Regions from separate parts of the Streptomyces sp. NPDC046925 genome, predicted to be linked through region 1. Evidence: riboswitches for the same ligand, from Rfam matches in the RefSeq annotation. Region 1 holds a riboswitch; the other holds the start of a gene.
The links. Region 1 has a riboswitch for S-adenosylmethionine ahead of ABZ906_RS15255 (aminotransferase class V-fold PLP-dependent enzyme). Riboswitches for the same ligand answer to the same signal wherever they lie in the genome.
Positions count from the first base shown of each region.

Region 2: it holds a riboswitch for S-adenosylmethionine, as region 1 does, so the genes downstream of both, thrC (threonine synthase) here and ABZ906_RS15255 (aminotransferase class V-fold PLP-dependent enzyme) in region 1, are expected to answer to the same signal.

Region 1 is NZ_JBEYWZ010000003.1:441,229-448,855, reverse strand. It holds gene ABZ906_RS15265 (cytochrome bc complex cytochrome b subunit) at 1-1,262, shown strand, start outside; gene trpD (anthranilate phosphoribosyltransferase) at 1,402-2,466, shown strand; SAM riboswitch class IV at 2,541-2,657, shown strand; gene ABZ906_RS15255 (aminotransferase class V-fold PLP-dependent enzyme) at 2,825-4,210, shown strand; gene ABZ906_RS15250 (glycerate kinase) at 4,162-5,379, opposite strand; gene ABZ906_RS15245 (SLC13 family permease) at 5,402-6,814, opposite strand; gene ABZ906_RS15240 (response regulator transcription factor) at 6,897-7,559, opposite strand; gene ABZ906_RS15235 (ATP-binding protein) at 7,556-7,627, opposite strand, start outside.
Region 2 is NZ_JBEYWZ010000007.1:338,393-346,019, forward strand. It holds gene groL (chaperonin GroEL) at 1-494, opposite strand, end outside; gene ABZ906_RS28440 (cold-shock protein) at 829-1,032, opposite strand; gene ABZ906_RS28445 (MoaD/ThiS family protein) at 1,457-1,732, opposite strand; gene thrC (threonine synthase) at 1,845-3,161, opposite strand; SAM riboswitch class I at 3,179-3,313, opposite strand; gene ABZ906_RS28455 (glucosyl-3-phosphoglycerate synthase) at 3,480-4,424, shown strand; gene ABZ906_RS28460 (hypothetical protein) at 4,508-4,783, shown strand; gene ABZ906_RS28465 (trehalose-6-phosphate synthase) at 4,825-6,213, shown strand; gene otsB (trehalose-phosphatase) at 6,422-7,273, opposite strand; gene ABZ906_RS28475 (DUF3263 domain-containing protein) at 7,290-7,550, opposite strand; gene ABZ906_RS28480 (extracellular solute-binding protein) at 7,561-7,627, opposite strand, start outside.

The DNA of each region.
Region 1 (7,627 bases):
TCGCGGCGATGTTCGTGCACATGATGCGCGTCTTCTTCACGGGTGCCTTCCGCAAGCCCCGCGAGGTCAACTGGGTCTTCGGCTTCCTGCTGTTCGTCCTGGGCATGTTCACCGGCTTCACCGGTTACTCGCTCCCGGACGACCTGCTCTCCGGTACCGGTGTGCGCTTCATGCAGGGCGCCGTCCTGTCCGTGCCGATCGTGGGCACGTACCTGTCGATGTTCCTGTTCGGCGGGGAGTTCCCCGGCGGCGACTTCGTGGCCCGGTTCTACTCGGTGCACATCCTGCTGCTGCCGGGCATCATGCTCGGCCTCGTGGTGGCGCACCTGATCCTGGTCTTCTACCACAAGCACACGCAGTTCGCGGGTCCCGGCAAGACGAACAACAACGTCGTCGGCATGCCGCTGCTTCCCGTGTACATGGCGAAGGCCGGCGGCTTCTTCTTCCTGGTCTTCGGTGTCATCGCGGCCGTCTCGGCGATCGCCACGATCAACCCGATCTGGGCGCTCGGTCCATACCGTCCGGACCAGGTCTCCACCGGAGCCCAGCCCGACTGGTACATGGGCTTCTCCGAGGGCCTGATCCGTGTGATGCCGGGCTGGGAGATCAACCTGTGGGGCCACACGCTCGTCCTGGGCGTGTTCATCCCGCTGATCATCTTCCCGCTGGTCCTGGTCGCGATCGCGGTCTACCCGTTCATCGAGTCCTGGGTCACCGGCGACAAGCGCGAGCACCACATCCTGGACCGCCCGCGCAACGTCCCGACCCGTACGGGCTTCGGCGTCGCGTGGATCACCTGGTACATGGTGCTGCTCATCGGTGGCGGCAACGACCTCTGGGCCACGCACTTCCACCTGTCGATCAACTCGATCACCTGGTTCGTGCGCATCGCGTTCTTCGTGGCGCCGGTCCTCGCGTTCATCATCACCAAGCGGATCTGCCTGGGTCTGCAGCGGCGCGACAAGGACAAGGTCCTGCACGGCCGCGAGTCGGGCATCATCAAGCGGCTGCCGCACGGTGAGTTCATCGAGGTCCACGAGCCGCTCAATCAGGAGCAGCTGCACACGCTCACCGCGCACGAGCAGTACGCGCCGGTCGAGATCGGCCCCGCGGTCGACGAGAACGGCGTCGAGCGCAAGGTGTCGGGCTCGCAGAAGCTGAGGGCCAAGCTCTCCAAGGGCTACTACGGGGAGGACAACCAGATCCCCAAGCCCACCACCGAGGAGTACAAGGAGATCACGAGCGGCCACGGCCACCACTGATCGAATGACACTCTGACCACAAGGTCGCCACGGCGAGAGCCCCGTCCCATGCATCCAGTGCATGGACGGGGCTCTTTGCCGTCCTGCGGGCTGGATAAGGTGTTCCTGTCCTATGGCTGAACGAACCCAGGAGCGGCAGATGAGCGCTGTGACCCCCGCAGGAGGCAACACCGCGGCGGCCCGTTCCTGGCCCGGTGTACTGAACGGGCTGCTCGAAGGGCGCGACCAGAGCGCCGCCGACACGGCCTGGGCGATGGACCGCATCATGCGGGGCGAGGCGACCGACGCGCAGATCGCGGGCTTCATGGTCGCGCTGCGGGCCAAGGGCGAGACCGTGGAGGAGATCTCCGGCCTCGTCCAGACGATGTACGAGCACGCCAACGTCATCGAGGTGCCGGGGCAGACCGTCGACATCGTCGGCACCGGCGGCGACGGCGCCAAGACCGTCAACATCTCCACGATGTCCGCGATCGTGGCCGCCGGCGCGGGCGCGAAGGTCGTCAAGCACGGCAACCGCGCCGCCTCCAGCGCGTCGGGCGCCTCCGACGTCCTGGAGAAGCTCGGGGTCAATCTGGAGCTGCCCCTGAAGCGGGTCGTCGAGGTGGCCGACGAAGCCGGGATCACCTTCTGCTTCGCCGTGAAGTTCCACCCGGCGCTGCGGCACGCCGGCGCGGCACGCAGCCAGCTGGGCATCAGGACCGTCTTCAACGCCCTGGGGCCGCTCACCAACCCGGCCAGGGTGCGGGCCCAGGCGGTCGGTGTCGCCGACGCGCGGATGGCGCCGATCGTGGCCGGGGTCTTCGCCGAGCGCGGGCACTCCTCCCTCGTCTTCCGCGGCGACGACGGGCTCGACGAGCTGACGACCACGTCGACCTCGCGGGTCTGGGTCGTACGGGACGGCGCCGTGCGCGAGGAGGCCTTCGACCCGCGGGACGTCGGCATCGACCTCGTCCCCGTGGAGGCCCTGCGGGGCGCCGACGCCTCGTACAACGCCGAGGTGGCGCTGCGGCTCCTGGACGGCGAGAGCGGTCCCGTGCGGGACGCCGTGCTGCTCAACACGGCGGCGGCCCTGGTGGCCCGCACGCCGGGCGAGGGCACCCTCGTGGAGCAGATCGGCGCCGGTATCGCGAAGGCGGCCGAGTCGATCGACTCCGGGGCCGCCAAGCAGGCCCTCGAGCGGTGGGTGGCGGCCAGCAACAGGTGAGTGTGGCGCACACCGCAGTCCGGATGCCGGACTGCGGTGTGCACCGGGAAGATCGTGTGGCAAGATGCTGCACAGGTCATGAGTGACAGCGATTAAGCCCCGGCTCGCTGTCCGGCAACCCTCCGTCCGTGGCGGGGTGCCCCGGGTGAAGACCAGGCCGTACGCAGCAAGGCGTATGGCAAGCGCGGACCCCTGCGAACACCCTGGGGTCCTGGTCCTCAAGGGAGCAGTCTCGTGAGCAAGCGAATGCGATAGGGCTTTCCGGCCCCTCTTCCGCACCCCCTTTTTCTCTTCGTCACTGCAGCGCCCTCTGTGCGTCCCTGCAGTGAACTCGCCTGCCTTCCCACGGGAGTTCGCCATGTCTGCCACCACCGCTGTCGCCGCCGATCAGACCGTCTGTGCCGCCCCGCTGCCCGTCCTCGGCCGTGACGTCACCGTGCCGCTCGTGACCGGCGGCGAGGTGACCTACGCGGCGCTCGACTACGCGGCGAGCGCCCCGGCACTGCAGCGCGTGTGGGACGACGTGGCCGCGTACGCGCCGTACTACGGAAGCGTGCACCGCGGTGCCGGGTACCTCTCGCAGCTCTCCACCGACCTCTTCGAGAACAGCCGGGTCACCGTCGCCGAGTTCCTCGGCTGCCGCGAGAACGACCAGGTCGTCTTCACGCGTTCGACCACCGACTCGCTCAACCTGCTGGCCGCCGCCCTGCCCGCCGACTGCCAGGTCTTCGTCTTCGAGACCGAGCACCACGCCTCGCTCCTGCCCTGGCGCGACGCCCGCGTGACGTACCTGAACGCGCCGCGCACCGCCGAGCAGGCCGTCGAGACCCTGGAGCGCGCCCTCGCCGACCGCGACCCCTACGGGCCCGCCCTGGTCTGCGTCACCGGCGCGTCGAACGTCACCGGTGAGCTGTGGCCGGTCAGGGAGCTGGCCACCGCCGCCCACGCGCACGGCGCCCGCATCGTCCTGGACGCCGCGCAGCTCGCGCCGCACCACCCCGTCTCCATCAGCGAGCTCGACGTCGACTGGGTCGCCTTCTCCGGCCACAAGCTGTACGCGCCCTTCGGCTCCGGCGTCCTCGCGGGCCGCTCCGACTGGCTCCAGGCGGCCGAGCCCTACCTCGCGGGCGGCGGCGCCTCGCGCAAGGTCGCGCGGCGCCCCAAGGAAGCAGGCGGCGGCGTGGACGTCGAGTGGCACGACACCGCCGCGCGGCACGAGGCCGGTTCGCCGAACGTCATCGGCGTGTACTCGATCGCCTCCGCGTGCAAGGCGCTGACCGAGGCCGGCTTCGACGAGCTCGTCGCCCGCGAGCGCCACCTCATCGCCAAGGTGCAGGACGGCCTCGCCGAGGTGCCCGCGGTGAAGGTACTCTCGCTCTTCGGCGACGACGCCCCGCGCGTCGGCGTCATCTCCTTCGTCGTCGACGGCTGGAACAGCTCGCACTTCGCCGCCGCGCTCTCCGCCGAGTACGGCATCGGCGTCCGCGACGGCCTGTTCTGCGCCCACCCGCTGGTGCGCACCCTGCTCGGCAGCGACCCGCAGACCCAGGGCGAGTGCGGTGCCCCCGAGGCCGCGCCCGGCGAGAAGTCCCTGAACGCGATCCGGGTCAGCTTCGGCGCGGGCACCCCCGACGAGCACGTGGAGCGCTTCGTGCGCGCCGTCAAGGAGCTGGTGGCGGACGGCGCGCGCTGGAACTACCGCACCGAGGACGGGCGCTGCGTGCCGGACACCAACGCCGCCTGAGCCTTCGTCCTGCCCTCCCGTCCTTTCAGGCGTGACCCCAGCACGATCATCCGCAGGGCACGCTCGGTCGCGTCGGTGAGGAACTCGCCGCCCCGCCCCAGCGCCTCGGTCAGCGAGACCGGCGCGGGCAGGATCGAGCTGTAGGCGTCCACGCCCACCGCCCGTACGTGGTGGGCGCCCTGGCCGATCGTGCCCGCGAGGACCAGGACGGGACGGCCGAACCGCTTGGCGCGCCGGGCGACTTCGGCGGGGACCTTGCCGCGCGGCGTCTGGTGGTCGAGGGCCCCCTCGGCGGTGATGACCAGGTCGGCGCGGGCCAGCCTCGCGTCCAGGTCCAGATGGTCGAGCAGGACGTCGAAGCGGGGCAGGAGCCGGGCGCCGAGGGCCGCGAGACCGGCTCCCAGGCCTCCGGAGGCGCCTGTTCCGGGGCCGAGGGCGAGGTCCGTCGTGGCGTGCAGGTCGCGGGTCAGGACGTGCGCCCAGCGGTCGAGTGCCGCCGCGAGCTGTTCGACCTGCGCGGGAGTGGCGCCCTTCTGCGGGCCGAAGACGCGGGCCACGCCGCGCTCGCCGGTCAGGACGTTGAAGGGGTTGCAGGCGACGCGGATCTCGGTGTCCTTCAGACGGGGGTCGAGCCCCGAGCCGTCGATGCGGCTCAGGCGGGTCAGCTCCCGGCCGCCGCGCGGGAGTTCCCAGCCGTCCGCGTCCAGGAGCCGGGCGCCCAGCGCCTGGAGTGCCCCCGCGCCGCCGTCCGACGTGCCGGAGTCGCCGCAGCCCACCAGGATGCGGCGGGCGCCCGCGTCCAGCGCGGCGCCGATCAGCTCGCCGACGCCGTACGTCGTGGTGGCACCGGGGTCGCGCAGATCGCGCGGGACCAGCGAGAGCCCGGCGACCGCGGCCATCTCGACGACCGCCGTGCCGTCCGGCAGGAGCGCGAAGTGCGTGCCGATCCGCTGGCCCACGGGACCGGTGGCGGGCAGCGCGACCAGGCGCCCTCCGCCGGTGGCTGCCAGGGCGCGGGCGGTGCCTTCGCCGCCGTCCACCAGGGGGATCAGATCGGTCTCGGCGTGCGGGACGACACGGCGTACTCCTTCGGCGATCGACTCGGCCGCGGACGGCGCGGACAGGGACTCCTTGAAGCCGCTGGGGGCGATGGCGAAACGGGTCAGCATGGGGTCTCCAGTGCGAACGGGATCAGCGGACGGGCACGCCGAGCAGCGGCCAGAGCGTGACGGCGAAGAGCAGGACGAGGGCCGCGGTCAGGGGTGCCAGGACCGCGGAGAGGCGCAGCAGGTCACGCGGGGTGTAAGTGGGGGTGCCGGGGATGTCGGCGAAGAGCGTGACGGGCTTCGCGGACGCGGGCAGGGTGTGGCAGAAGCCGGCGGCGGCCGTGGAGGCGAGCGCGGCGGCGACCGGGTTGACGCCCGCGCCGACCGCCGCCGCGACGACCAGCGGGACCAGGACGGACGAGCGGGCCGAGCGGGACTGCAGGACCAGGTGCGCGGCCGTGCTGACCGCCACGACGACGGTCAGGAAGAGCCAGGGCGGCACATCGAGGGGGACCCCGCCCACCAGCCACTTCGCCGCTCCCGAGTCGGCCAGGGCGACGCCCATCGCCATCGTCGCCGCCATGAAGAGCAGCAGCGCCCACGGCACGGTCTTGAGCGCGTCCTTCAGACGTACGGTCCCCAGGGCGGGGGAGGAGGCGACGACCGCGCCGATCAACGCGACGACCGCGGGCGGCACTTGGTGGAGCGGCCCGCTGCACCAGAGCGCGACGACCGTGGCGAGGAGGAGGGCACAGCGGGTCTCAGCGGGCTCCCAGGCCCCGGAGACCGGCTGCTCGCTGTGTTCCTGGATTTGCTCGACGGTGATGCGGACGGGGCCCTTGCGGTCCGCCCGCCGTGTGGTCGTCAGGAGGACGGCCTCGGCCGCCAGGTGGGAGGAGGCGACGGCGAGCGGCAGGCCGAGCAGCATCCACTGCGTGAAGCCGATCCGGTCGCCGGTGGCCTCCCACAGCACGGACACCGTGATCAGGTGGGCGCCCGCGCCGATCAGGGTGGCGACCGCGGAGAGCAGGATCACCGTCGGGAACAGCAGTGCGAGCATCACCACCAGTCGCTTCCGGTCGGCGAGGACCTTGGCGAGCGCGAGGAAGACGGGCAGCGCGAGCGCGGCGCGGCCCGACGTGGCGGGCACCGCGAACGCCGTCACGACCAGCGCGGCCGTGGTCAGGTGCGTCAACTGCCGTACGGTGCGGGCCCCGCTGACGAGGAAGGCCGCAGCCCGGCCCGCTAGACCGCTGCGGGCGACCGCGGCCGCGAGCACGAAGGCGCAGATCAGCAGCCAGACCGTCTCGTCGCCGAGGGTGCCGAAGAGCGTGTCGCTGCTGATCACTCCGGTCGCGGTGAGCGCGAGCCCGGCGCCGAGCGCGATGTACGTGTCGTCGATCGGCGTACCGATCCACGCGCAGGTCGCCAGCGCGAACACGCCAAGGGTGAGCCGCGCGTCGCCGCTCAGGCCGGGGAAGTTGCCGGGCACCAGGAGCAGCGCGCACAGGCTGAGCGCGACGCACAGGGTGGCCGCTTGGCGGAGATTCAGGGTCACACGACGAGCCTCGGGCCCGGCCGTGAGGCCTCAATGAGGCTCTGATGAAGGGAATTTCACCCACGGCTCCGGACACTGGCCCTCACCCCGGCAGCCGGTACCCCATCCCGCGCACCGTCTCCACCCGCTCGGCGCCCAGCTTCTTGCGCAGCGCCCGTACGTACACGTCCACGATGTTGGACCCGGGGTCGAAGTCGTACCCCCACACGTGCGAGAGGATCTGCTCCCGCGAGAGCACCTGACCCGGATGGCGCAGGAACAGTTCGAGCAGCACGAACTCACGTGCCGTCAGGTCCACGGTCCGCTCGCCCGAACGCGCCCTGCGCGTGCGCAGATCCAGCGTCAGCTCCCCGCTGCGAAGGACCGTCACCTCGGGCGCCCCCGCCGCCGTACGCAGCCGCAGGCGCACCCGCGCGAGCAGTTCCTCGAAGCGGAACGGCTTGGTCATCCAGTCGTCCGCGCCGCCTTCCAGCCCCGCCACCGTGTCCCGGACCGAGTCGCGCGCCGTGAGGACGATGACCGGAGTGCTCACCCGGGCCTCGCGCAGCTGCCGCAGGACCGTGAAGCCGTCCTTGCCCGGCAGCCCGATGTCCAGGACGACCAGGTCGAATCCGCCGGTCAGGGCGTAGTCGTAGGCCGCGTCGCCGTCACCGACCGCGGTGGTGGTGAAGCCGTTGGCGCGCAGGCCCTTCTCGACGAAGGAGGCGATGCGCTCCTCGTCCTCGACGATGAGAATGCGGTTCATGGCAGTCCTGGTTCCTGTTCTCGCAGTACTTCTCGCAGTACGAGTACGAAGGTGGCGCCGCCGCCTTC
Region 2 (7,627 bases), on a different contig from region 1:
TCCATGGCCTCGGCGATGAGCTCGCCGATCTGGGTGTCGGCGGCGGAGATGGAGGCGGTCGAAGCGATCTGCTCCTTGGTCTCCACGTCCTTGGCCTGCTCGAGCAGGGCGCCCGAGACGGCCTCGACGGCCTTCTCGATGCCACGCTTGAGGGCCATCGGGTTGGCACCGGCGGCTACGTTGCGCAGGCCCTCGCGGACCAGCGCCTGCGCCAGGACGGTCGCGGTCGTCGTGCCGTCACCGGCGACGTCGTCCGTCTTCTTCGCGACCTCCTTGACCAGCTCGGCGCCGATCTTCTCGTACGGGTCCTCGAGCTCGATCTCCTTGGCGATGGAAACACCATCGTTGGTGATCGTGGGGGCACCCCACTTCTTCTCGAGGACGACGTTGCGACCCTTGGGGCCCAGGGTCACCTTGACGGCGTCGGCGAGCTGGTTCATGCCGCGCTCGAGGCCGCGCCGTGCCTCCTCGTCGAACGCGATGATCTTGGCCATGTGAAGTGGTCCTCCCGGACAGGGGTGGCATGCTCCGGATCGCATCGGTGCCCGCGACGGACGGCCTGCAAGCCTTGTGGTTCCTTGCCCCACCCGGCGTGCGGGCCTCACCGACCCGATCCAAGTTCTGTCACTCTCACTCGGAGAGTGCTAAGCCCAATGATTAGCACTCGACCCCTACGAGTGCAAGCGCCTCTGGTGGATCCCGGACGTACGAGGGGGGCGCGTCCAGGGCGCGGTGCGGGGCGCACGGCCGGACGCACGAGGGGCCCGTACCCCTGTCGGGATACGGGCCCCTCGTCACTCGCTAAGTCGCTGGCCGATCGCGCCGAGATCAGACGGCGAGCTTGACCATGTCCGCCTGCGGACCCTTCTGGCCCTGCGAGATCTCGAACTCAACTCGCTGACCTTCTTCAAGGGTGCGGTAGCCGTCCATCTGGATCGCGCTGTAGTGGACGAATACATCCGCACCACCGTCGACCGCGATGAAGCCGTACCCCTTCTCCGCGTTGAACCACTTGACGGTGCCCTGAGCCATGCCTAACTCCCCTATTACTGGCCCTTGCACGGACCCGCACTTCGCGGACCCGGGTCAGACCTCACCCCCCCAATGGGTTGTGGAGGCGTGCGCCGGAACGCGTCGACCGCGGCTGAATGTATCTGTCCAACTGCCCTCTGCAACAGGTCAATCAGACGAGAATTCTGGGCACGCCTGATCGGAAATATGCGGAGGATTTACCGGAGTTCAGGGCAAGTCGGGCCGGACAAATGCCGCGAGAGGGGCAAATGGGCAGTGCACATTGGCTACTTCTGGTCGGCCTCGGGGCGACTTCGTATATGCGCTCGGCACAAACGGGGAAGCTTGCTTCCCAACTGTACCGCGCTCAACCACATGGAATTGCCCCCTCCACTTCTCTCGCGGAGGGGGCAAAGCCGATTACGCAGGGTATTTCTTTAAAGAATCAACCACCGGCGACGGCGGGAATGATCGAGATACCCGCGCCGTCCGGCGTGGCGGTCTCCAGACCCTGCTCGAAGCGGACGTCGTCGTCGTTCACGTAGACGTTCACGAAGCGCCGCAGCTTGCCCTGGTCGTCCAGGACGCGAGCGGCGATACCGGCGTGGTTCTTCTCCAGGTCGGCGATGACCTCGGAGAGGTTCGCCCCCTCGGCGGCGACCTCGGACTGACCGCCGGTGTAGGTGCGGAGAATGGTGGGGATACGAACGTTCACGCTCATGGGGATCACCTCGGTAGTTCGGGGGCGTGGGGCGCCCCGTCAGGGGCGCGGGGAACTGCGCGACCAGCCACGACGGTCCGCAGCCGGAAACAAGGCTCAGGCCCTACGGCGGTTAACCGGCAAGACCCGCGGCGCGAAACGCGTCAAGGTTGGGCTTGATCGTCGCGGTCGCCTGAGAGGTCTCGGCGACAGCGTCAAGCGTCTTGAGCCCGTCACCGGTGTTCAGGACCACCGTGGTGAGCGTGGGGTCGATGAGACCGGCGTCGATCAGCTTCTTGGTGACGCCCACCGTCACACCCCCGGCGGTCTCCGCGAAGATCCCCTCACTCCGAGCGAGCAGCTCGATCGCGTCGACGACCTGCTCGTCGTTCACGTCCTCCACCGCACCGCCCGTACGGCGCGCGATGTCCAGGACGTACGGCCCGTCGGCGGGGTTGCCGATGGCGAGGGACTTGGCGATGGTGTCCGGCTTCTGCGGGCGCACGACGTCGTGCCCGGCCTTGAAGGCGGTGGACACCGGCGAGCAGCCCTCGGCCTGGGCGCCGAAGATCTTGTAGGGCTTGTCCTCGACGAGCCCCAGCTTGATGAGCTCCTTGAGACCCTTGTCGATCTTCGTGAGCTGAGAGCCCGACGCGATCGGGATGACCAGCTGGTCGGGAAGGACCCACCCCAGCTGCTCGCAGATCTCGTACGCGAGGGTCTTGGAGCCCTCTCCGTAGTACGGCCGCAGGTTCACGTTCACGAAGCCCCAGCCCTCGCCCAGCGGGTCGCCGATGAGCTCGGAGCAGAAGCGGTTCACGTCGTCGTAGTTGCCCTCGATGCCGACGAGCTCGCCGCCGTACACCGCGGCCATGACGACCTTGCCCTGCTCCAGGTCGTGCGGGATGAACACGCAGGAGCGGAAGCCGGCGCGGGCCGCGGCGGCGCCGACGGCGCCCGCGAGGTTGCCGGTGGAGGAGCAGGAGAGCGTGGTGAAGCCGAAGGCGCGGGCCGCCTCGATGGCCTGCGCCACGACGCGGTCCTTGAAGGAGTGCGTCGGGTTGCCCGAGTCGTCCTTGACGAACAGCTTGCCCTGCTCGACGCCGAGCTCGCGGGCGAGGTTGTCGGCCTTGACGAGCTTGGTCCAACCAGGGTTGAGGTTGGGCTTCTCGGCGACGTCCGCCGGGACGGGCAGGAGAGGGGCGTAGCGCCAGATGTTGTCCGGGCCGGACTCGATCTGCTTGCGGAGCGCCTCGGGGTCACCGGTCGGCAGGTCGTACGCGACTTCGAGCGGGCCGAAACAGGCCTGGCAGGCGAAGATCGGGCCGAGGGCGTAGAGCTCACCGCACTCGCGGCAGGAGAGGCCGGACGCGGGGCCGAGGTCCACAGAACCCGTGGACGTCGTGGTGGAGGTGGTGGTGTCGTTCGTTGCGACAGTCTGCGCAGCCATGGAGGCGAGGCCCTTTCTCCTCATCTTCCTCGCGACGCATCTCGCCGCGAGACGGAATTGGCACCTTCCCCACCGAGACCTCGCGTGCGCGGTCGGCGGGATGGTTGCCGGGGCTTCAACGGGCCGTATCCCTCTGCCCCTCTGGATGAGCGGTATGGCGCCGGGCTTCAGGGGCCCGGGGCATTTGTCGCGCGATGACCCCGGCATGCGATGGTCATCGGCGTTGTTCAAGACTGTAACCGACGGCCTGGACCCTTGAGATAGTCGTCCGAACCGCGAGATGGATCACATGTAGGTCACACACAGGAGGAGCCACCCGTGCTGGAAGAGGCCGAGCGCTGGCTGACCAGGCGTTCCTGGTCCGTCGCAGACCGCCCGCTCAGCGCGCTCGTCGCCGCCAAACGGGCGTCGGGAGCCTCGGTGAGTGTCGTCCTGCCCGCGCTCGACGAGGAGGAGACGGTCGGCGAGATCGTCGCCGAGATCCGCCGCGAGCTGATCGAGAAGACCCCCCTCGTCGACGAACTCGTGGTCGTGGATTCCGGCTCCCGCGACCGTACGGCCGAGGTCGCCGGGGCGGCGGGCGCGCGGGTCGTGCACCGGGACGAGATCCTGCCGCGCATCCCGGCCGTGCCCGGCAAGGGCGAGGTCCTGTGGCGCTCGCTCCTGGTGACCGGCGGCGACATCGTCGCGTTCGTCGACGCGGACCTGCGGGAGTTCTCGGCGGACTTCGTGACGGGGATCGTGGGCCCGCTCCTGACCGAGCCCGACGTGGACTTCGTGAAGGCGATGTACGACCGCCCGCTGGCCGGGACCGACGACCAGGGCGGCCGGGTCACCGAGCTGATGGCGCGCCCGCTGCTCAACATGCACTGGCCCCAACTCGCCGGATTCGTGCAGCCGCTGGGCGGGGAGTACGCGGCGCGCAGATCCCTCCTGGAGCGGCTGCCGTTCCCCGTCGGATACGGCGTGGAGCTCGGGCTGCTCGTCGACGCGCTGCACACCGTGGGCCTGGACGCGCTCGCGCAGGTCGACGTCGGGGTGCGCAAGCACCGCCACCAGGACGGGCAGGCGCTCGGCCGGATGGCCGCGGCGATCTACCGGACGGCACAGCTGCGCCTGGCGCGCGGCCATCTCGTACGCCCCGAGCTCATACAGTTCGAACGGGGCGAGCAGGGGTTCGAACCGCGGACCCATTCGGTCGACACGGAGGAGCGTCCGCCGATGTCCGGGGTCGCGGAGTACACGGCCCGCCGCGTGGCGTAACCGCTCTTCGCCGGGCATTTTGTCTACATTCCCCACTTATGCGGCAAAGACATGCAAGGGGAAGCGCGCGACGTATCGGTGGCATGACCGTGGCCACGGTCGGCCTCATGGCGGGACTACTGCTCGGCGGAGCGGCCGTGCCCGCGCTCGCGACAGCGGCGACCACGACAGCCGGGACCGCGGCATCCGCGGAGGTGCGTCACGGCGCGACACTGCGAGCGGACGAGCAGCAGACCGTGCGGGGAGAGCTGGCCAAGGCCGGCAGCGACTCGGACACGATGCTGTACGCGGGCCTCGCGATCTCCCTGTGCGTCCTGGGCGCGCTCGCGGTGGCGGCGGCACGGAGCAGACGGAACTAGCCGTACGTTTGAGCCCTTCCCGGAAGGGCTAGGTTGCGCACATGGTCTCCGAGCACGCCGCAGCGCAGGTCCTCGTCGCGTCCAACCGCGGCCCCGTCTCGTACGCCCTGGAGGAGAACGGGGAGCTGACGGCCAAGCGGGGCGGCGGCGGACTCGTCTCCGGGCTCAGCGCGATCGGCGACTCCGAGGCCGCCCTGTGGGTGTGCGCGGCCCTGGGCGACGGCGACCGCGAGGCCGTGCGGCGCGGGGTCGGCGAGCCCGGCGTACGGATGCTCGACATCGATGAGCGGGTGCACGCCGACGCGTACAACGGAATCGCGAACTCGGTCCTCTGGTTCGTCCACCACATGCTGTACCAGACGCCGCTCGAACCGGCCTTCGGCCCGGAGTTCCGTGCGCAGTGGGCGTCGTACGAGACCTACAACCGGGCCTTCGCGGAGGCGCTCGCCGAGAGCGCGGCCGGGGGCGCTGCGGTCCTCGTCCAGGACTACCACCTGGCCCTGGTGCCGGGGATGCTGCGCGAACTCCGCCCCGACCTGCGCATCGGCCACTTCTCGCACACCCCGTGGGCGCCGGTCGACTACTTCCGGATGCTGCCGGACGACGTCTCCGAACAGCTGCTGCGCGGCATCCTGGGCGCCGACCGGGCCGCGTTCCTGACGGGGCGGTGGGCGGACGCGTTCAGCGACTGCTGCGTCGCGATCCTGGGCGGTACGTCGGGGACGCGGATCGGGGTGCACGGGCTCGGGGCCGACGCGGATTTCCTGCGGGAGCGGTCGCGGCGGGATGACGTGGAGGAGCGGCTCGTCGCGCTGCGGGAGCAGATCGGGGGCGACCGGAAGGTAGTGGTCCGCGTCGACAGGACCGAGCTCTCCAAGAACATCGTGCGGGGGTTGCAGGCGTACCGCGAGCTGCTCGCCACGCGGCCCGAGTGGCGGGAGCGGGTCGTGCATGTCGCGTTCGCGTATCCGTCGCGGCAGGATCTCGCGGTGTACCGCGACTACACGGCCTCCGTGCAGAGGCTCGCGGACGAGATCAACTCCGAGTACGGGGTGGAGGGTTGGACGCCGGTCGTCCTGCACGTCAAGGACGACTTCGCCCGCTCGCTCGCGGCGTACCGTCTCGCCGACGTGGCCCTGGTGAACCCCATCCGGGACGGGATGAACCTGGTCGCCAAGGAGGTTCCTGTCGTCTCCGACGAGGGGTGCGCGCTGGTCCTGTCCCGGGAGGCGGGGGCGTACGAGGAGCTGGGCGAGGATGCGGTGGTGGTGAATCCGTACGACGTGACGGCCACTGCGGAGGCGTTGCATTCGGCGCTGACTATGCCTCTCGCGGAACGCGCGGAACGCACGAAGCGGCTCGCTGCGGCGGCAACTTCCCTCCCCCCGTCCCAGTGGTTCCTGGACCAGCTGAGGGCGCTGGGGAACTGACTTTTTTCATCCCCAACCCCGCCCCTTCCCGGCTGTATCCATTGGCGGCTGCGCCGCGCAGGGGGCTCCGCCCCCAGACCCCCGGCCCATTCAGCCCGTCCGGCGTTTGAGGACGAACTCGGCGAAGCCGGTGATGACGGTACGCACAAGGCCCTCGCGCCGAGCGAGTTTTTGGGAAGGGGCGGGGTTGGGGACTAAGCCTTTCTGGTCAGGGAAGCCGGGCTGCAAGCGAGGTGAGTAGGGTCACGACCCCCTCGGGGCCGTCCACCACCAGGTCCGCCCTCTCGGCGAGCTCTGCGACCTCAGAGCTGCCACTGCACACCAACAGCCCCCGCACCTGATCAGAACGCAGCTTCTCCACCGCCGCGAAAGCGGGGAGGTCGCCCAGGTCGTCCCCGGCGTACACGACGGTCTCCGCCCCCACTTCACGGACGTACTCCGCGAGGGCAACCCCCTTGTCCATACCGGGCGGCCGCAACTCAAGGACAAGCCGCCCCGGTTCGACGATCAGCCCGTGCCGGGAAGCCAACTCACCGAGAGGCTCACGAAGCGCCTCGAACGCGGCCTGCGGATCCCGCGCCCGGCGGGTATGGACGGCGACCGCCCGCCCCTTCTCCTCTATCCACGTACCGCGCCACGCCCCGATCCCGTCCAGAAACCCGGGCAACTCGGCCCGCACGGCAGCCACCCCGGGGTGCGGATCAGCCGCATGAACCGCAGAGGAAACCGCGTCCCAGCGCTCGGCACCGTAATGCCCGAGCACGACGAGGTGTTCGAGGCCGGGAACCCCCGCAAGGCCGCCGTACCGCACCGCGACACCCGCGGGCCGCCCGGTGACCACCGCGACGGAGCGCACCTTCGGCGCGAGCGCGGCGAGGGCGGGAACGGCGCCGGGATGGGCGCGGGCCTGCTCGGGATCGGGCACGATCGGCGCGAGCGTGCCGTCGAAGTCGAGCGCGATCACGGCCTGCCCGGGCCGCGCGAGAAGCGCGGCAAGACCCTCGCGCCCGGCGGAGGTCACGGGCTCGGGCAGCTCGGGAGAGTACTCAGGGTCACCCATGGGCCCGACCCTACGCTCAACGCTCCCCGCGCCGGGACTCCCTGACCCGCCGGAGCCGGTTGACGGTCACCGGATCGTGCGCGAGGGCGCGGGGATCGTCGAGCAGGGCGTTCAGGAGCTGGTAGTAGCGGACCGGCACCAGACCGAGCTGCTCACGGACGGCGCGCTCCTTGGCTCCGGGACCGGCCGCCCAGTCCCGCCGCTCCAGGGCGAGGATCGCGCGATCACGCTCGGAGAGGCCGGTGTCCGGGAAAGCGTCGTCCGTGCCATGGCTCATGCCCGACACGCTATTCCGAGTTCTCCTCGGTCGCCGCCTTGGTCTGGATCTGGCTGAGGATCGACTGCGGATTGCCG